2 regions of the Kitasatospora sp. NPDC088160 genome follow, and region 2 is predicted to be linked to the other one. Evidence: predicted binding sites of a transcription regulator. Region 2 holds the regulator's gene; the other holds the start of a gene.
The links. The regulator HspR, encoded in region 2, represses chaperone genes until heat shock. The targets are predictions, from matches to a motif close to TTGAGNNNNNNNNNCTCAA.
Positions count from the first base shown of each region.

Region 1: the regulator HspR is predicted to act here: its motif matches at 1,922-1,940, upstream of lon (endopeptidase La).

Region 1 covers NZ_JBIUSS010000023.1:93,439-101,516, forward strand. The annotation lists gene lon (endopeptidase La) at 1-1,899, opposite strand, end outside; gene ACIOGZ_RS31475 (rhomboid-like protein) at 2,067-2,864, opposite strand; gene ACIOGZ_RS31480 (response regulator transcription factor) at 3,430-4,167, shown strand; gene ACIOGZ_RS31485 (cell wall metabolism sensor histidine kinase WalK) at 4,260-5,390, shown strand; gene ACIOGZ_RS31490 (multifunctional oxoglutarate decarboxylase/oxoglutarate dehydrogenase thiamine pyrophosphate-binding subunit/dihydrolipoyllysine-residue succinyltransferase subunit) at 5,673-8,078, shown strand, end outside.
Region 2 covers NZ_JBIUSS010000005.1:352,406-360,483, forward strand. The annotation lists gene ACIOGZ_RS10360 (LuxR C-terminal-related transcriptional regulator) at 1-207, shown strand, start outside; gene ACIOGZ_RS10365 (LuxR C-terminal-related transcriptional regulator) at 298-1,287, shown strand; gene ACIOGZ_RS10370 (LuxR C-terminal-related transcriptional regulator) at 1,287-2,264, shown strand; gene ACIOGZ_RS10375 (hypothetical protein) at 2,272-2,898, opposite strand; gene ACIOGZ_RS10380 (hypothetical protein) at 3,251-3,427, shown strand; gene ACIOGZ_RS10385 (helix-turn-helix domain-containing protein) at 3,446-4,453, opposite strand; gene ACIOGZ_RS10390 (heat shock protein transcriptional repressor HspR) at 4,648-5,172, opposite strand; gene dnaJ (molecular chaperone DnaJ) at 5,180-6,337, opposite strand; gene grpE (nucleotide exchange factor GrpE) at 6,576-7,211, opposite strand; gene dnaK (molecular chaperone DnaK) at 7,208-8,078, opposite strand, start outside.

The sequences.
Region 1 (8,078 bases), on a different contig from region 2:
GTCGGCGAGCGAGGCCTCGATGTAGAGGACGTCGCCGCCGGCGCCGGTCACGGCGAGGCCGGTGGCCACGCCGGGGACGGCGGTGCGCCGCTCGGCCGGCGCCTGGGCGGCCTCCGGCACGTGGTGGGGCCGGCCGATCAGGGCGCGCAGCTCGTCCGGGCCGATCGCGGCGGGCAGTTCGCGCTCGCCGAGTTCGGCCTGGGCGGCGATCCTGCGCAGCACCCGGGCGATCGAGCGCTCCAGGTTCCGCACGCCGGCCTCCCGGGTGTACTCCCCGGCCAGTCGGCGCAGCGCCGCCTCGTCGACGCTGACCTGGTCGCCGCCCAGTCCGGCCTTCTCGCGCTGGCGCGGGAGCAGGTGGTCGCGGGCGATGACGACCTTCTCGTCCTCGGTGTAGCCGTCGAGGCGGACGAGCTCCATCCGGTCGAGCAGCGGCTCGGGGATGGCCTCCAGCACGTTGGCGGTGGCGAGGAAGACGACGTCCGAGAGGTCGAGCTCGACCTCCAGGTAGTGGTCCCGGAAGGTGTGGTTCTGCGCCGGGTCCAGCACCTCCAGCAGGGCGGCGGCCGGGTCGCCCCGGTAGTCGGAGCCGACCTTGTCGATCTCGTCGAGCAGGACGACCGGGTTCATCGAGCCGGCCTCCTTGATCGCCCGCACGAGCCGGCCGGGCTGCGCGCCGACGTAGGTGCGCCGGTGGCCGCGGATCTCGGCCTCGTCCCGGACGCCGCCGAGCGCGACCCGGACGAAGGTGCGGCCCATGGCGCGGGCCACCGACTCGCCGAGCGAGGTCTTGCCGACGCCGGGCGGGCCGACCAGCGCCAGCACCGCCCCTCCGCGCCGGCCGCCGACCAGCCCGAGCCCCTGGTCGGCCCGGCGCTTGCGCACCGCGAGGTACTCGACGATGCGGTCCTTCACGTCGGCCAGGCCGGCGTGGTCGGCGTCCAGCACGGCGCGGGCGCCGGCGATGTCGTACGCGTCCTCGGTGCGCTCGTTCCAGGGCAGCTCCAGGACGGTGTCCAGCCAGGTGCGGATCCAGGGGCCCTCGGGAGACTGCTCGGAGGCCCGCTCCAGCTTGTCGACCTCCTTGAGGGCCGCGTCGCGGACCTTCTCGGGCAGGTCGGCGGCCTCGACCCGGGCGCGGTAGTCGCCCTCCTCGTCGGCCGGGTCGCCGTTGAGCTCGGCCAGTTCCTTGCGGACGGCCTCCAGCTGGCGGCGGAGCAGGAACTCCTTCTGCTGCTTGGCCACGCCCTCCTCGACGTCCTTGCGGATGGTGTCGTTGACCTCCTCCTCGGCGAGGTGGTCGCGCAGCAGGGTCAGCGCGTACTCCAGGCGGGCGACCTGGTCGGCCTCCAGCAGCACCTTGAGCTTCTGCTCGGCGGTGGCGAAGGGCGCGTAGCCGATGTTGTCGGCGAGCTCGCCGACGCCCTCGATCTGGGCCACCCGGTCGACGATCTGCCAGGCGCCGCGCCTGCGCAGCCACTGGGTGGACAGCGCCTTGTACTCCTTGACCAGCTCGGCGGCCCGGCCGGCCACCGGGGTGTCCACCGAGGACTCCCGGAAGGGCGTGGTCTCCACCCAGAGGGCGGCGCCGGGGCCGGTGGTGCCGGCCCCGATGCGGACCCGGCGCACGGCGCGCACCAGCGCGGCCGGCTCCCCGTCGGCCAGTCGGCCGACCTGTTCGACGGTGGCCAGGGTGCCGACCGCCGCGTACGAGCCGTCCACCCGCGGGACCAGCAGGACCTGCGGCTTGCCGGTGCCGGTGGCCGCCGCGCGGGCGGCCTCGACCGCGGCGCGCACCTCGGTGTCCTTGAGGTCCAGCGGGACGACCATGCCCGGCAGGACGACCTCGTCGTCGAGCGGCAGCACGGGCAGGGTGAGCGGTGTGGACGTCGATGCCATGATCTCTCCCCAGTCAGTGAAGTTGAGTCGACCTGACTAAGGCCTGGCGCGCGCCGGATGTTCCCGGGGCGGCGTTCGCCGTGAGCGAACAGGAGCGGGTGTGGAGCGAGCAGGGGGAGGGCGAGGGAAGTGCCGTCAAAAGCGCCCGGGGGCGACACCCGGAAGGGTCAGCGCACGTCCAGGACCGGAGCGCCGCCCGGCGCGGGCGAGGAGCCCGCGGCCGGCGCCTCGACCCGGCGCGTCCGCGGCTTCGGCCGCGGCCGGCGGGCCTGGGCCCGGCGCAGCCAGCGCCACAGCGCCACCCCGGTGAGCACCGCGGCCGGGTGCCCCACGGCGGTGACCAGGTCCCGCTCGGTGAGGATCTGCTCGGCGATCAGCAGCCCGGCGCCGCCGAGCGCGACCAGCCGCCCGCGCCACGGCAGCAGCCCGGCCACCGCGCCCAGACAGGTGAGCACGCCGTAGCTGACGCCGATGTCCAGGTAGTCCAGTGCCCCGGCCTCCATCCGCCCGGTCTCCACCGCGGTGATCACCACGCCCTGGGACAGCAGCGTGGCCGTGACGTGCCCGATCGCGAAGACCGCCGCCGCCCGGGCGGGGCCGATCCGGCGCTCCAGCGGCGCGAGGGTGACGGCGAATCCCCACAGGTACGGCATCCACACCTCGCCGGCCACCCAGAAGCCGCTGAGCACCAGCGCGCGCAGGGGGTGCTGCAGGAGGTTGTGGCCGTCGGAACTGGAGGCCTCCTGCAGCCGCTGCACGAGTTCCGGATCGGCGAGTTTGGCAAAGGTCGTGGTGGCGCCCACCACGGCGAGATAGCCGAGGGTGAAGGGGTTTCGCCGGGGTGTCGGCACCCGCGCCAGCAGCCACTCGACGACGCCGGTGCGCAGACCGTGCCGGAGCATCCCGTACGGCGGGCCGGCGGGCGGCGCCCCGACCCGTCCGGCACCTCGCCGCAGTCCAGCCATGCCGCCCTCCGCTCCACGCCGGCAGCCACCGGCCCCTCACCCAGGTGCCCAACGTACCGGCGCGCGCCGCGGATCCCGCCCTGCGGGGGCGTTGTCGTGGCCACGTTACGTCGAGGTTCTGAGAGGCATCTGAGAAAAGCCGGTGAAGACCGTCAGGAAACCGGTCGACCGGATTCCTGATATTGGTCCAGACCTTCTTTCGGCGAGCGCGCCGACAGGGGCTCTGACCGGCGACTTGGCGTCAACTCGACTGCATACGTACCGTTACGCAGAGAAAAATCGCCGGGTAAGGTATCGGCCCGTGCCCACTCGTGCAGTGGGCTCCGAGGGCGGCCCGACAGCCGGCCCACGGGCCGGAAACGTCCGGTCCACCTGCCGGGAGGCATCCGCTGTCCGTACGCTGCGAAGTGCGCGGGAGAAGTGGGCGGGCGACAATCCGCCCGCCGACCCGCACGCACGACGGGACGGCGGACCCGGCACAGTCCACGACGGAACAAGACTACGAGCGGAGTCCCGCCATCCCCACAGGTGGCCGGCCCGCAGCCCTGGGGGCGGTGGCGTGACCGTGACAGAACTTCAGCAGGACAACAACCACAGCGGCGGCACGGTGAGCAGCCAACGCAGAGTGCTGGTGGTGGAGGACGAGCCGACGATCGCGGAGTCGATCGCGGCCCGGCTGGGCGCGGAGGGCTTCAAGGTCGCCGTGGCCCACGACGGGCCGGGCGCGGTCGACGGCTTCCACACCTGGCAGCCGGACCTGGTGGTCCTCGACATCATGCTGCCCGGCTTCGACGGCCTTGAGGTGTGCCGCCGGATCCAGGCGCAGCGCCCGGTGCCGGTGCTGATGCTGACCGCGCGCGACGACGAGACGGACCTGCTGGTCGGCCTCGGCGTGGGCGCCGACGACTACATGACCAAACCGTTCTCGATGCGCGAACTGGCCGCCCGGGTCAACGTGCTGCTGCGCCGCGTCGAGCGCGCCCAGCAGGCGGCCCGCACGCCCGCGCTCGGCTCGCTGCGCTTCGGCGAGCTGGAGATCGACCACGTGCAGCGCCGGGTCCGGCTCGCCTCGGGCGACGTCCACCTGACGCCCACCGAGTTCGACCTGCTCGCCTGCCTGGCCGCGCAGCCGCGCGCCGTGCTGACCCGCGAGCAGCTGCTGGCCGAGGTCTGGGACTGGACGGACGCGTCCGGCACCCGCACCGTGGACAGCCACGTCAAGGCGCTGCGCCGCAAGATCGGCGCGAGCTGGATCCGTACCGTCCACGGCGTCGGGTACGCGCTGGAGGCCCCGCTCTCCTAGCGGCGAGCCTCGGGCGACGGGCCTCCGGGGGGCCCGTGTCCCGAACTGCCGCGCACCACGCGGGGGACGTACGCGGGGATCACAGGGGACCAATGACCTTTCCACAGCAACGCAACGGGGACACCGGCGGCACGCGGTCGCAGACGCTGGCCGCCCGCGCCGCCCGCCGGGTCTGGGCCGACATCCGGCCGCTCGACCCGGTCCGCTCGATCAAGGGCAAGCTCGCCCTGCTGGTGATCGTCTCCGTCTTCCTGGCCACCGGCATGGTGGTCGTGGCGATCCGGTCCGAGACCCAGATCCGGATCATCATGGTCTTCTCCATGATCGCCTCGCTGCTCTTCATGCAGTTCCTCGCGCACGGGCTGACCGCCCCCCTGCGCGAGATGACGGCCGCCGCCCGCGCGATGGCCTCCGGCGACTACAGCCGCCGGGTCGAGGTGAACTCGCGCGACGAGATCGGCGAACTGGCGACCACCTTCAACCAGATGGCCGCCGATCTGGGGGCCGCCGACCGGCACCGCCGCGAGCTGGTCGCCAACGTCTCGCACGAGCTGCGCACGCCCATCGCCGCGCTGCGCGCCGTGCTGGAGAACGTGGTGGACGGCGTCGTCCAGCCCAATCCGGCGACCCTGGGGGCCGCCCTGGAGCAGACCGAGCGGCTCGGCCGCCTGGTCACCCACCTGCTGGACCTCTCCAAGATCGACGACGGCGTTGTCGACCTGGACGCCCGCCCCTTCGAGGTGCGCGAGTTCCTGGACGGCGTGCTGCGCGGGGTCACCGTGGACGGCGCGACGGCCGGCGGGGCGTTCTCCCGGCGCGGCGACGTCCGGCTGGCGCTGGAGGTCAGCCCGACCGGCCTGACCGGCGTGGCGGACCCGGAACGGCTCCACCAGGTGGTCGCCAACCTGGTCGACAACGCCTGCAAGCACTCCCCGCCCGGCGGGACCGTGACGGTGCGCGCGCGGCCCGACGGCGGGCCCGGCGGCCTGCTGCTGGAGGTCGAGGACGAGGGCCCGGGCATCCCGCCGGCCGACCGCGGCCGGGTGTTCGAGCGGTTCAGCCGCAGCGGCACCGCGACCGCCCAGGGGCCCGGCTCGGACGGCGGCACCGGCCTCGGCCTGGCCATCGCCCGCTGGGCGGTGGACCTGCACGGCGGTCGGATCGCGGTCGCCGAGTCGCCGCGCGGCTGCCGGATCGAGGTCCGGCTGCCGGGGCAGCGCTGAGGGTCGGATGTGTCACAGAAGCGACACAGACGTACACGAAGATCATTGGATGATCCGCATGGGGCTTTGTCCGGTTTTGCCCGGATATGCCCTATGGGTGGAGGCGATCGCTTCCCCTCAGATACGGCTTTCTAACGCACATTTTCAGCCAAACTGCAGGTCAGGACTGTGATCTGGGCGACGCCTGGGTCCCGGGGACTGCGCGATCACTGGTCAGGGGCGTAGCCTTAATCCCCGCTGTCCAAACATCCCAAAAGGAAGCGGAAGAGGGCGGTTGCCGCCGTGTCGCCACAGTCCCCTGAAACCCCCAATAGCTCGGCTAGCTCCACTGGCTTCGGTCCCAATGAGTGGCTCGTCGATGAGATCTACCAGCAGTACCTCCAGGACCCGAACTCGGTCGACCGAGCCTGGTGGGACTTTTTCGCCGACTACAAGCCCGGTACCGAGGTGACCCCAGTGACCCAGGCCGCGACCCAGGCCGGCCCCACGCCGACCCCTGCCGCTGCCCCCGCGCCCGCTGCTGCTGCTCCGGCCGCGACCGCCCCCGCCGCACCGGCCGCCCCGGCCGCTCCGGCGCCGGCCCCCGCGCCGCTCGCCGCAGCTCCCGTCGCGCCCCCGGCCCCGGCCCCCAAGGCCGCCGCCCCGACCGCTCCGGCCGCCGCCGCGGCGGACGCGCCCGCCGGCCCCGAGCTGATCCAGCTGCGCGGCCCGGCCAAGGCCGTCGCCACCAACATGGACGCCTCGCTGGAGGTGCCGACCGCGACCTCGGTCCGCGCGGTACCCGCGAAGCTGTTGATCGACAACCGCATCGTCATCAACAACCACCTGCAGCGCGCCCGCGGCGGCAAGGTCTCCTTCACCCACCTGATCGGCTACGCCCTGGTCCAGGCCATCAAGGCCGCCCCGGGCATGAACTACAGCTACAAGGTGGAGAACGGCAAGGCCTTCCTGGTCAAGCCCGAGCACGTCAACCTCGGCCTGGCCATCGACCTGGTCAAGCCGAACGGCGACCGCCAGCTCGTCGTCGCGGCCATCAAGAAGGCCGAGACCCTCGACTTCTTCGGCTTCTGGCAGGCCTACGAGGACATCGTCCGCCGGGCCCGCGCCAACAAGCTGACCATGGACGACTTCACCGGCGTCACGGTCTCGCTGACCAACCCCGGCGGCATCGGCACCGTGCACTCCGTGCCGCGCCTGATGCAGAACCAGGGCACCATCGTCGGCGTCGGCGCCATGGAGTACCCGGCCGAGTTCCAGGGCTCCGCCCCGGAGACCCTGTCCCGCCTGGGCGTCTCCAAGATCATGACGCTGACCTCGACCTACGACCACCGCGTCATCCAGGGCGCGGCGTCCGGCGAGTTCCTGCGCGAGATCCACCGCCTCCTCCTCGGTGAGAAGGGCTTCTACGACGAGATCTTCGAGTCGCTGCGGATCCCGTACGAGCCGGTCCGCTGGGCCACCGACGTCGCCACCACCCACGACGACGAGGTCAACAAGACCGCCCGCGTCATGGAGCTGATCCACGCGTACCGCGTGCGCGGCCACCTGATGGCCGACACGGACCCGCTGGAGTACAAGCAGCGCAAGCACCCCGACCTGGACGTCACCACCCACGGCCTCACCCTGTGGGACCTGGAGCGCGAGTTCGCGGTCGGCGGTTTCGGCGGCCAGAAGATGATGAAGCTCCGCGACATCCTCGGCCTGCTGCGCAACACGTACTGCCGCACCGTCGGCGTCGAGTACATGCACATCCAGGACCCGAAGCAGCGCAAGTGGCTGCAGGAGCGCCTGGAGAAGCCCTACTCCAAGCCCGAGCGCGAGGAGCAGCTGCGCATCCTGCGCCGGCTGAACTCGGCCGAGGCCTTCGAGACCTTCCTGCAGACCAAGTACGTCGGGCAGAAGCGCTTCTCGCTGGAGGGCGGCGAGTCGCTCATCCCGCTGCTGGACGCCACCATCGACGCCGCCGCCGAGCACCGCCTCGACGAGGCCGTCATCGGCATGGCCCACCGCGGCCGCCTGAACGTGCTGGCCAACATCGTCGGCAAGCCGTACGGCAAGATCTTCGGCGAGTTCGAGGGCAACCTCGACCCGAAGTCGATGCACGGCTCCGGCGACGTGAAGTACCACCTCGGTTCCGAGGGCACCTTCACCGGCCTGGACGGCGAGACCATCAAGGTCTCGCTCGCCGCGAACCCCTCCCACCTGGAGACGGTCGACCCGGTCGTCGAGGGCATCGCCCGCGCCAAGCAGGACATCCTGGACCAGGGCGGCACCACCTTCCCGGTGCTGCCGATCCAGATCCACGGCGACGCGGCCTTCGCCGGCCAGGGCGTCGTCGCGGAGACCCTGAACATGTCGCAGCTGCGCGGCTACCGCACCGGCGGCACGATCCACCTGGTGGTCAACAACCAGGTCGGCTTCACCGCCGCCCCGGCGTCCTCGCGCTCCTCGATGTACTGCACCGACGTGGCCCGGATGATCGAGGCCCCGATCTTCCACGTCAACGGCGACGACCCGGAGGCCGTGGTCCGCGTCGCGCGGCTCGCCTTCGAGTTCCGCCAGACGTTCCACAAGGACGTCGTGATCGACCTCATCTGCTACCGCCGCCGCGGTCACAACGAGGCCGACAACCCGTCGTTCACCCAGCCGCTGATGTACGACCTGATCGACAAGAAGCGCTCGGTGCGC
Region 2 (8,078 bases):
TCCGCCGCCCTCGGCCCCACCCGCACCATCCCCGACCGGGTCGGCCGGCTCCTCGCCCGAGGCCTCACCCAGCGCGCCGTCGCCACCCGCCTCGGCCTCAGCGAACGCACCGTCGCCGCCCACATCTCCCGCCTCCGCGACCGCCACGGCGCCCAGACCCTCTTCCAACTCGGCTGGCTGATGAGAGGCGCCCGCGATGACCGATGAACCCGGCCCCGCCGAGCGGGCCCCAGCCGCCCGGCCCGCCCCGCGCCCGTACCCTCGTCCACCTCGGCGGGCGGCTCCGGGGGGATCCCCATGACCGATCCGTCGACCTCCCCCCTGCCCGACGACGCCGCCCGGGCGCTGTACCTCGCCGTCGTCGGCAACGGCGGCATCCTCCGGGCGGCCGACCTGACTCCGGGTGACGAACCGGTCCTGGGGCGGTTGCTCGACCTCGGACTGGTCGTCCCGAGGGTCGAGGACGCGGCCTACGCCGCGGTGAACCCGCGTGTCGTCATCGGCCGGATCGGGTCCGAACTGCGTTCCGTGGGTGGCGAACTGCTGGCCAGGGCGGACGAAGCGCCCGAGCGGTTCGCCGAGTTGGCGCAGGCCTTCGACGTCACGCCGCGCCACCCCGAGTGCTCCGTCGATGTCACGTACGTGCACGGCTTCGAACAGATCCGCCTGCGCCTGGCCCAACTCGACGCCGAGTGCTCGCAGGAGATGCTGTCCGCCCAGCCCGGCGGTGCCCGGCCCGTCGAGGGGCTCCCGGACGCCCTCGACCGGATGCGGCGGCTCGCCGAGCGCGGCGGCACCGTCCGGGGCATCTACGAGCCGGCGGCGGCCGCAGACCCGGCGACCGCCGCCTTCGCCGCCGCGTCCGCCGAGATCGGCTGCCGGTACCGGGTGCTGGGCGAGCCGTTCCGGCGGGTCCTGATCTACGACCGGAAGGTGGCCGTCATCCCCGCCGCGTCCGACAACAGCCGCGCGGCCTTCGTCGAGGACCCGGTGGTGGTCGACTTCATGGCCGACGCCTTCGAACGCGACTGGCAGCGCGCCGCCCGGGTCCGCTGGTCCCGTGGCCCGGAAGCCACCGAACCAGCCGATTCCCTGCCCGACCAGGTCGGCCGTTTCCTCGCCCAGGGCCTCACCCAGCGCGCCATCGCCACCCGCCTCGGCCTGAGCGAACGCACGGTGGCCGGCCACATCGCCCGGCTGCGCGAACTGTACGACGCCGAGACGCTCTTCCAACTCGGCTGGCAGCTCCGGTCGGCGGCCGACGCCGCCCGTCGGCGGGTGCCGTGATGCACGGGCGCGGCGCCGAGCGGCCCGACCAGGCCGCACACGACCTGTACCTGCGCATCCTCCGGCGCGGCGGCTGGATCGACCGGGCCGAGGTGGCCGACGCCGACCGGCCGGCCCTGGAACACCTGCTCGCGCTCGGGCTGCTGCTCGCCCGGCCCGAATCCGACGTCTGCACCGCCGTCAACCCGCGGACGGTCGGCGACCGGATCAGTGCCGAGCTCCGGGCCGAAGGCACCCGGCTTCTCGTCCAGGCCGCCCAACTCCCGCAGGCCCTAGACGACCTGACCAAGGCCTACGACACGGCCCCGCGCCCGACCGACCGCGCCGGTACGGTGCATCACGTCCAGGGCCTCGGCGCGGTCATCCGGCGGTTCACCGAGGTGGAGGCGGCCTGTCGCCAGGAGATCCTCGTCGCCCAGCCCGGCCGGCCCCGCCACGCCCACCAGCTGGAGGAGGCCCTGGAACGGATCGGCCGGTTCTGCGGCCGGGGCGGCCGGATCCGGGTGATCTACGCACCCGGCGCCGTCCGGGACCAGGCGACCGCCGACCACACCGCCCGCGGCACCGAACTGGGCGCCCGCTTCCGGGTCCTGGCCGAGCCGTTCCGCCACCTGCACATCTTCGACCGCCGGATCGCCGTGCTCCAGTCCGCCGACGACCTCCGGAGCGCGACCTTCATCGAGGATCCGGCGACCGTCGACCACTTCCTGGCCGTGTTCGAACGGGACTGGGCCCGCTCGGGCCGCCTCCTCTGGAGCGCCGACCAGGCGTCCGCTCCCGAGTCGACGGCCCACGAGCAGGTCGGCCGGCTCCTCGCTCAGGGCCTCACCCAGCGCGCCATCGCCGGCCGCCTCGGCCTCAGCGAGCGGACGGTGGCCGGCCACATCGCCCGGCTGCGCGAACTGCACGACGCGGAGACGCTGTTCCAGCTGGGCTGGCAGCTGCGGGGCGCCCGGACGGGGGAGCCCGATGGGTGAGCGCTGTTCAGCCGGTGGCGGCGCTGGTCGGCCAGTAGCCGGCCCGGCCGACGACGGGGGGCTGCTGCCGGGGGACGTTGAACTGCTCACCGGGGGCGGTCCAGAAGCCCTCGCGCAGGGACAGCGCCATGCCGGCCCAGTCGAGCGCGGTCTCCACGGTGTGGTTGAGGGCCTCCTGCGACCAGGTGTCGTCGAAGACCAGCGGCAGGACGGGGGCGACCTGCTCGATGGTGGCGATCAGCGGGTTGTGCGTGATGGCCTCGTCGACGAGGAGGACGATCGGCTTCCGCAGCGCCGACGCCCACCCCAGCTCCAGGCTCACCCCGGCCGACAGCGGCGCCCCGACGTAGGCGAACACGAGGTCCGCGGACTGCAGGGCCCGGAAGTCGGACGGCACCCGGGGCTCCGGCGCCTGCCCGGCGACGGTCCAGGCATCACTGTGGTGCGCGCTGTACACGGCGGCACCGCTGCGGAGCAGGGTGGTACGGAGCGTCGTCAGCCGCGTCCGGCTGGCGAGCGTCACCACACTGTCCGCGGGCCCGGTCAGCCGCATCAGCGGCGCGGCCAGGAACACACGCGCACGCCGGCCCTCGGGGGTCTGTCCGGCGTGCTCTCGCAGGTAGGGCTCACTCATTGTCGACTCCGGGGATAGGTGCCAACCAGGCCGATCGCCCCGTTGGGTGGTGACTATCGGAATGCTGCTGTGCATTCGTTGTGGTCGAAACGAACTAGTCATGGACATGTTGTTTGTGGTGTCCCCGTCTTCCCCCTCCCGCGAGAGGGGTTGGGGAGTGCACTGATCGTCTCTGTCGACCGTCGCCACCGTCCACAGAGCCGTGGTGTCATCTCGATGCCTGGCAGAGAGATGACGCACTGGGGTAGCAGGCCCCCTGGCTTCCGGCATGGGCTTGCGGCATTATGTGGCAGGTTGTTCGAAACAATGGCTGGGTACCCGCGTCAAGTCTTAAACAAAGAGAGGGGGCACCATGTCTCGGATACGCCGGGTGGTGCGGTTTGTCCTGGTTCCAGTCGTTGTGGGTCTGGCGCTTTTCATCAGCAGCGGTTCGAGTCCGGCCGACGACACGATCTGGAACATCGGGGTTTCCCACGATGCGGCAGCGCCGAAGACCATGGCGCTGGCCAATGACACGATCTGGAACTGAGACCGCCGCGACGCTTGGTCAGTGATAGCTGTCGGAGTCGGTCGGAACGCTGTTCCTGGCCAATGCGTACCCGAGTTGGAAGAGCGACTCGACATTGTGCTCGTCGCGCATCTCGGCCAGGTGCCGCGCGAGCGTCCTTTCACTGATGCCGAGTCTGCGGGCGATCACCCGGTGGTTCACGCCTTCGAGCATGAGGTCGATGATCGTCTGCCGCATCCCGGAGACCACCTGCTGCGGAACGGCGCGCGCGCCGTCGAAGTCCAGCGCCCGGCTCCAGTTCCGCTCGAAGATCTCGCTGATCAGGTAGCTGATGACGGCCCGATCGTGCACGAAGGCAGCCAGATTGAGGTCCTCGGCGATGGGGATGACCGCGATTCGGCGATCGATGACGATCAATCGCGTGTAGGGCTCCTCCAGCGTCCGGAACCGCCCGCCGGCCTTGGTTATCGTGGCCACGTATTCCCTGGTGGGAGCGTGGTACCGGGTGCTCGGGTGGTAGATCGTCCTGAGCGTGATGCCCAGGCGGAGGGCTTCGAGGTCGCGGGTGAGGATGCCGGTGAGCGCCTCCGACGGGCGCGGCCCGCCGGGTTGGGCGGCGAGGATCTCCTCCGAGGCGCTGGCGACGATCTGCTGCACCCGCTGGTTGATCAGCACCTTCCCCCGCACGTACTCGATCGCGCCGCCGGCCTGCTCCGGTGAGTGGTAGGCGGCCGTCAGGTCGTGGAGATCGGTGGCGAGGGCCGACGCGCGGGTGAGCAGGTCGAGCGCCTGGCGCTGCCAGGTCACGGAGAGGCTCTCGGACAGCTGCTGGGGGTCGACCGCGACGAGGACACCGGGCTCGTCGGTGTCGGCGACCAGAAGGCCTATGGCCACCAACTCCTCCTGGGCTCCGCCCGCCCTGGCGAGGTCGGAGTCCTTCGGAAGCCGTCCGTTCTCGCGGATGACCGCCAGATACAACTCCCGCGCTTCTTTCGAGAGGACGGAGGGCCCAATCGCGGCGGTACTGGGCTGTTCTCGTCCACTCATCTGCGGGCTCCTTGCCGTGGCCGTGTCTGCACTACCTGCCGGGCACCAATACCGGAATCGCAGTGCAGCATGCCAGATCGGGTGGCATCGGTGAGGGCGGCCAGATTTGTTCGACAGCACTCTCTCACCACGATCAAGCCGCCGGCACCCCCCGGGTGGAGGGGAGCCGGCGGCCGGAGGTGTTCAGCCAAGTCTCAGCGTTTGGGGCGCCAGACGACCAGGGCGCTGGACTGGGTGGGGGGCTGGTAGGGGACGAGGTCGCGGCGGTAGGAGGCGTGGACGGCGGCCTCGCGCTGCTGGAGGGCGCTGGTGGCGCCTTCGAGGGAGTCGACCAGTTCGCCGATGCGGGACTGGAGCGCGGTGACCTGGTTCTCCAGCTCGATGATCCGCTTGATGCCGGCCAGGTTGATGCCCTCGTCCTGGGAGAGCCGCTGGACCTCGCGCAGCTGCTGGATGTCGCGCGCGGAGTAGCGGCGGCCCCGGCCGGCGGTGCGGTCGGGGCTGACCAGACCGAGGCGGTCGTACTGGCGGAGGGTCTGCGGGTGCAGGCCGGAGAGCTCGGCGGCGACGGAGATGACGTACACCGGGGTGTCCTCGGTGAGGACGTACTGCGGCGGGGCGGTGGGCCGCCGGGTGCGGCGGCCGTCGCCGGGCAGGCCGGAGCCGATGCCGGGCAGGCCTTCACCGATGCCGGGGCCGATGGGGCTGTCGGGGATCATCTGGTCGTCACGCTCCCTTCGCCGCCCGGAACAGGGCGGCTCGTGGGTCGTCGGAGGCGGTGGCCTCGCGGTACTGCTCCAGGGCGTTCAGCGCGTCCCCGGTGACGTGCCGCGGCACCACGACCTCGACGGTGACGAGGAGGTCGCCGCGGGTGCCGTCCTTGCGGGTGGCACCCTTGCCGCGGGCGCGCATGGTGAGGCCGTTGGCGCTGCCGGGGGGCAGCTTCAGCTTCACGGCGGGCCCGTTCAGCGTGGGCACCTCGATGGTGGCGCCGAGGGTGGCCTCGGGGAAGGTGACGGGGACGGTGACGGTGAGGTTGTCCCCCTTGCGCCCGAAGACGGGGTGCGGGCCGACGTGCACGGTGACGTAGAGGTCGCCGGGCTGTCCGCCGCGTTCGCCCTGGGCGCCCTTGCCCTTGAGCCGGATGCGCTGGGCGTCCTGGACGCCGGCCGGGATGCGGACCTGCATGGTGTGGGCGGAGCTGGCCCGGCCGCTGCCGTGGCAGTCGACGCACGGGTCGTCGACGATCATGCCGCGCCCGCGGCAGTCCTTGCACGGCTCGGAGAGCGCGAACGCGCCCTGGCCGCGGCTGACGGTGCCGGCGCCGACGCAGGTCGGGCAGACCCGCGGGGTGGTGCCGGACTTGGCGCCGGTGCCGTTGCAGCTGCGGCAGGGGGCCTGGCTGGTCATCCGCAGCGGGACGGTCGCACCGTCGACAGCCTCGTCGAAGGCGAGGGTCACCTCGGTCTCGACGTCGGCGCCGCGCCGGGGCTGGGCCTGCCGGCCGCCGCCGCGGTTGAAGAGCCCGCCGAAGACGTCGCCGAGCCCGCCGCTGCCGGTGTTCTGGCTGCCGCTGAAGAGGTCGCCGAAGTCGAAGTTGTAGCTGCCGTTGCCCTGGCCGGGTCCGCCGGCCCGGAAGCCGCCGTTGGCGAAGAGGCTGCGGGCCTCGTCGTACTCCTTGCGGCGCTTCTCGTCGGACAGGACGTCGTAGGCCTCGGAGATGTCCTTGAAGCGTTCCTCGGCCTTGACGTCACCCTTGTTGGCGTCCGGGTGGAACTCGCGCGCGAGCTTGCGGTAGGTCTTCTTGATCTCGGCGGCGGTGGCGTCCTTGGGCACGCCGAGGACCTTGTAGTAGTCCTTCTCCACGTAGTCCTTGCCACTCATGCGTCCACCTCGCTCCGCTCGGCAGCCGCTCCGCGCAACACGCGCCTTTCAACGATTCGTTTTTCAACGATTCGCTCGCTGCGCTTGCTCATAGCTGCCGCCACCTCCCGATGTCCATCGTCGCTGCGCTGTCAACAGCCGCTTCACCGGGCGCTGTTGACAGCGCGCTGCGGAGCCGGCCGCCGTACTGGCCGGCGTACGACTCCGCAGCGCACTGGTTGTCAGCTGTCACAGGTTGTCAGCTGTCCGAACCACCGTCGGACTTGTCCGCGTCCCCGGACTTCGCCTCGCCGTCGGGCGCGGCCGTGGTCTGGGTGCCCGGCTGGGGCTCCGCGACGGCGACCATGGCGGGGCGGATGATCCGCTCGCCGATGCGGTAGCCGGGCTGGAGGATCTGCACGCAGGTGTCCTCGGTGACGTCCGAGGAGTAGCTGTGCATCAGCGCCTCGTGCATGGTCGGGTCGAAGGGCTCGCCCTCCTTGCCGAACTGCTGGAGGCCCAGCTTGGCGACGACCGTCTCCAGGGACTCGGCGACGGACTTGAAGCCGCCGGTGACCTCGCCGTGCTCGCGGGCGCGGCCGATGTCGTCGAGCACCGGGATCAGGGACTCCAGGATGTTGGAGACCGCGATCTCGCGGACCGTCAGCCGGTCGCGCTCGACCCGCTTGCGGTAGTTCTGGTACTCGGCCTGCAGGCGCTGCAGGTCGGCGGTGCGCTCGGCCGACTCCCGCTTGGCAGTGGCGAGTTCGTCGGAGCCCGCACCGGAGCCGGAGTCGGCGGCGCCGGCTGCGGCGGCCTCCTCGGCGGCCTTGATCACAGCCTCGTCGGCGGCGGAGTCGTCGCCGGGCTTGCCGCCCTGCGGCTTGTCCGTCATGCCGCACCGCCCTTGGGCTTCTCGTCGTCCACGATCTCGGCGTCGACGACGTCGTCGTCCTTGGCCTGGGTGGACTCGCCGGCCGGGGCGGCGGCGTCGGCGTTGGCGTACAGCGCCTGGCCGAGCTTCTGCGCGGTGGTGGAGACCTTCTCCGAGGCTTCGCGGATCTTCGCGATGTCCTCGCCCTTCAGGGCCTCCTTGAGCTCGCCGATGGCGGTCTCGACCTCGGCCTTGACGTCGGCGGGGAGCTTGTCGGTGTTGTCGGCGATGAACTTCTCGGTCGAGTAGACGAGCTGCTCGGCGGAGTTGCGGGTCTCGACGGACTCGCGGCGCTTGTGGTCCTCCTCCGCGTACTGCTCGGCCTCGCGCATCATGCGCTCGATGTCGTCCTTCGGCAGCGCGGAGCCGCCGGTGACGGTCATCTTCTGCTCCTTGCCGGTGCCGAGGTCCTTCGCGCCGACGTGCATGATGCCGTTGGCATCGATGTCGAAGGTGACCTCGATCTGCGGCAGGCCGCGCGGCGCCGGCGGCAGGCCGGTCAGCTCGAACATGCCCAGCTTCTTGTTGTACGCCGCGATCTCGCGCTCGCCCTGGTAGACCTGGATCTGCACGGACGGCTGGTTGTCCTCGGCCGTGGTGAAGATCTCGGAGCGCTTGGTCGGGATCGTGGTGTTGCGCTCGATCAGCTTGGTCATGATGCCGCCCTTGGTCTCGATGCCGAGGGACAGCGGGGTGACGTCGAGCAGCAGGACGTCCTTGACCTCGCCCTTGAGGACACCGGCCTGGAGCGCGGCGCCGATGGCGACGACCTCGTCCGGGTTGACGCCCTTGTTGGCGTCCTTGCCGCCGGTCAGCTCGCGGACGAGC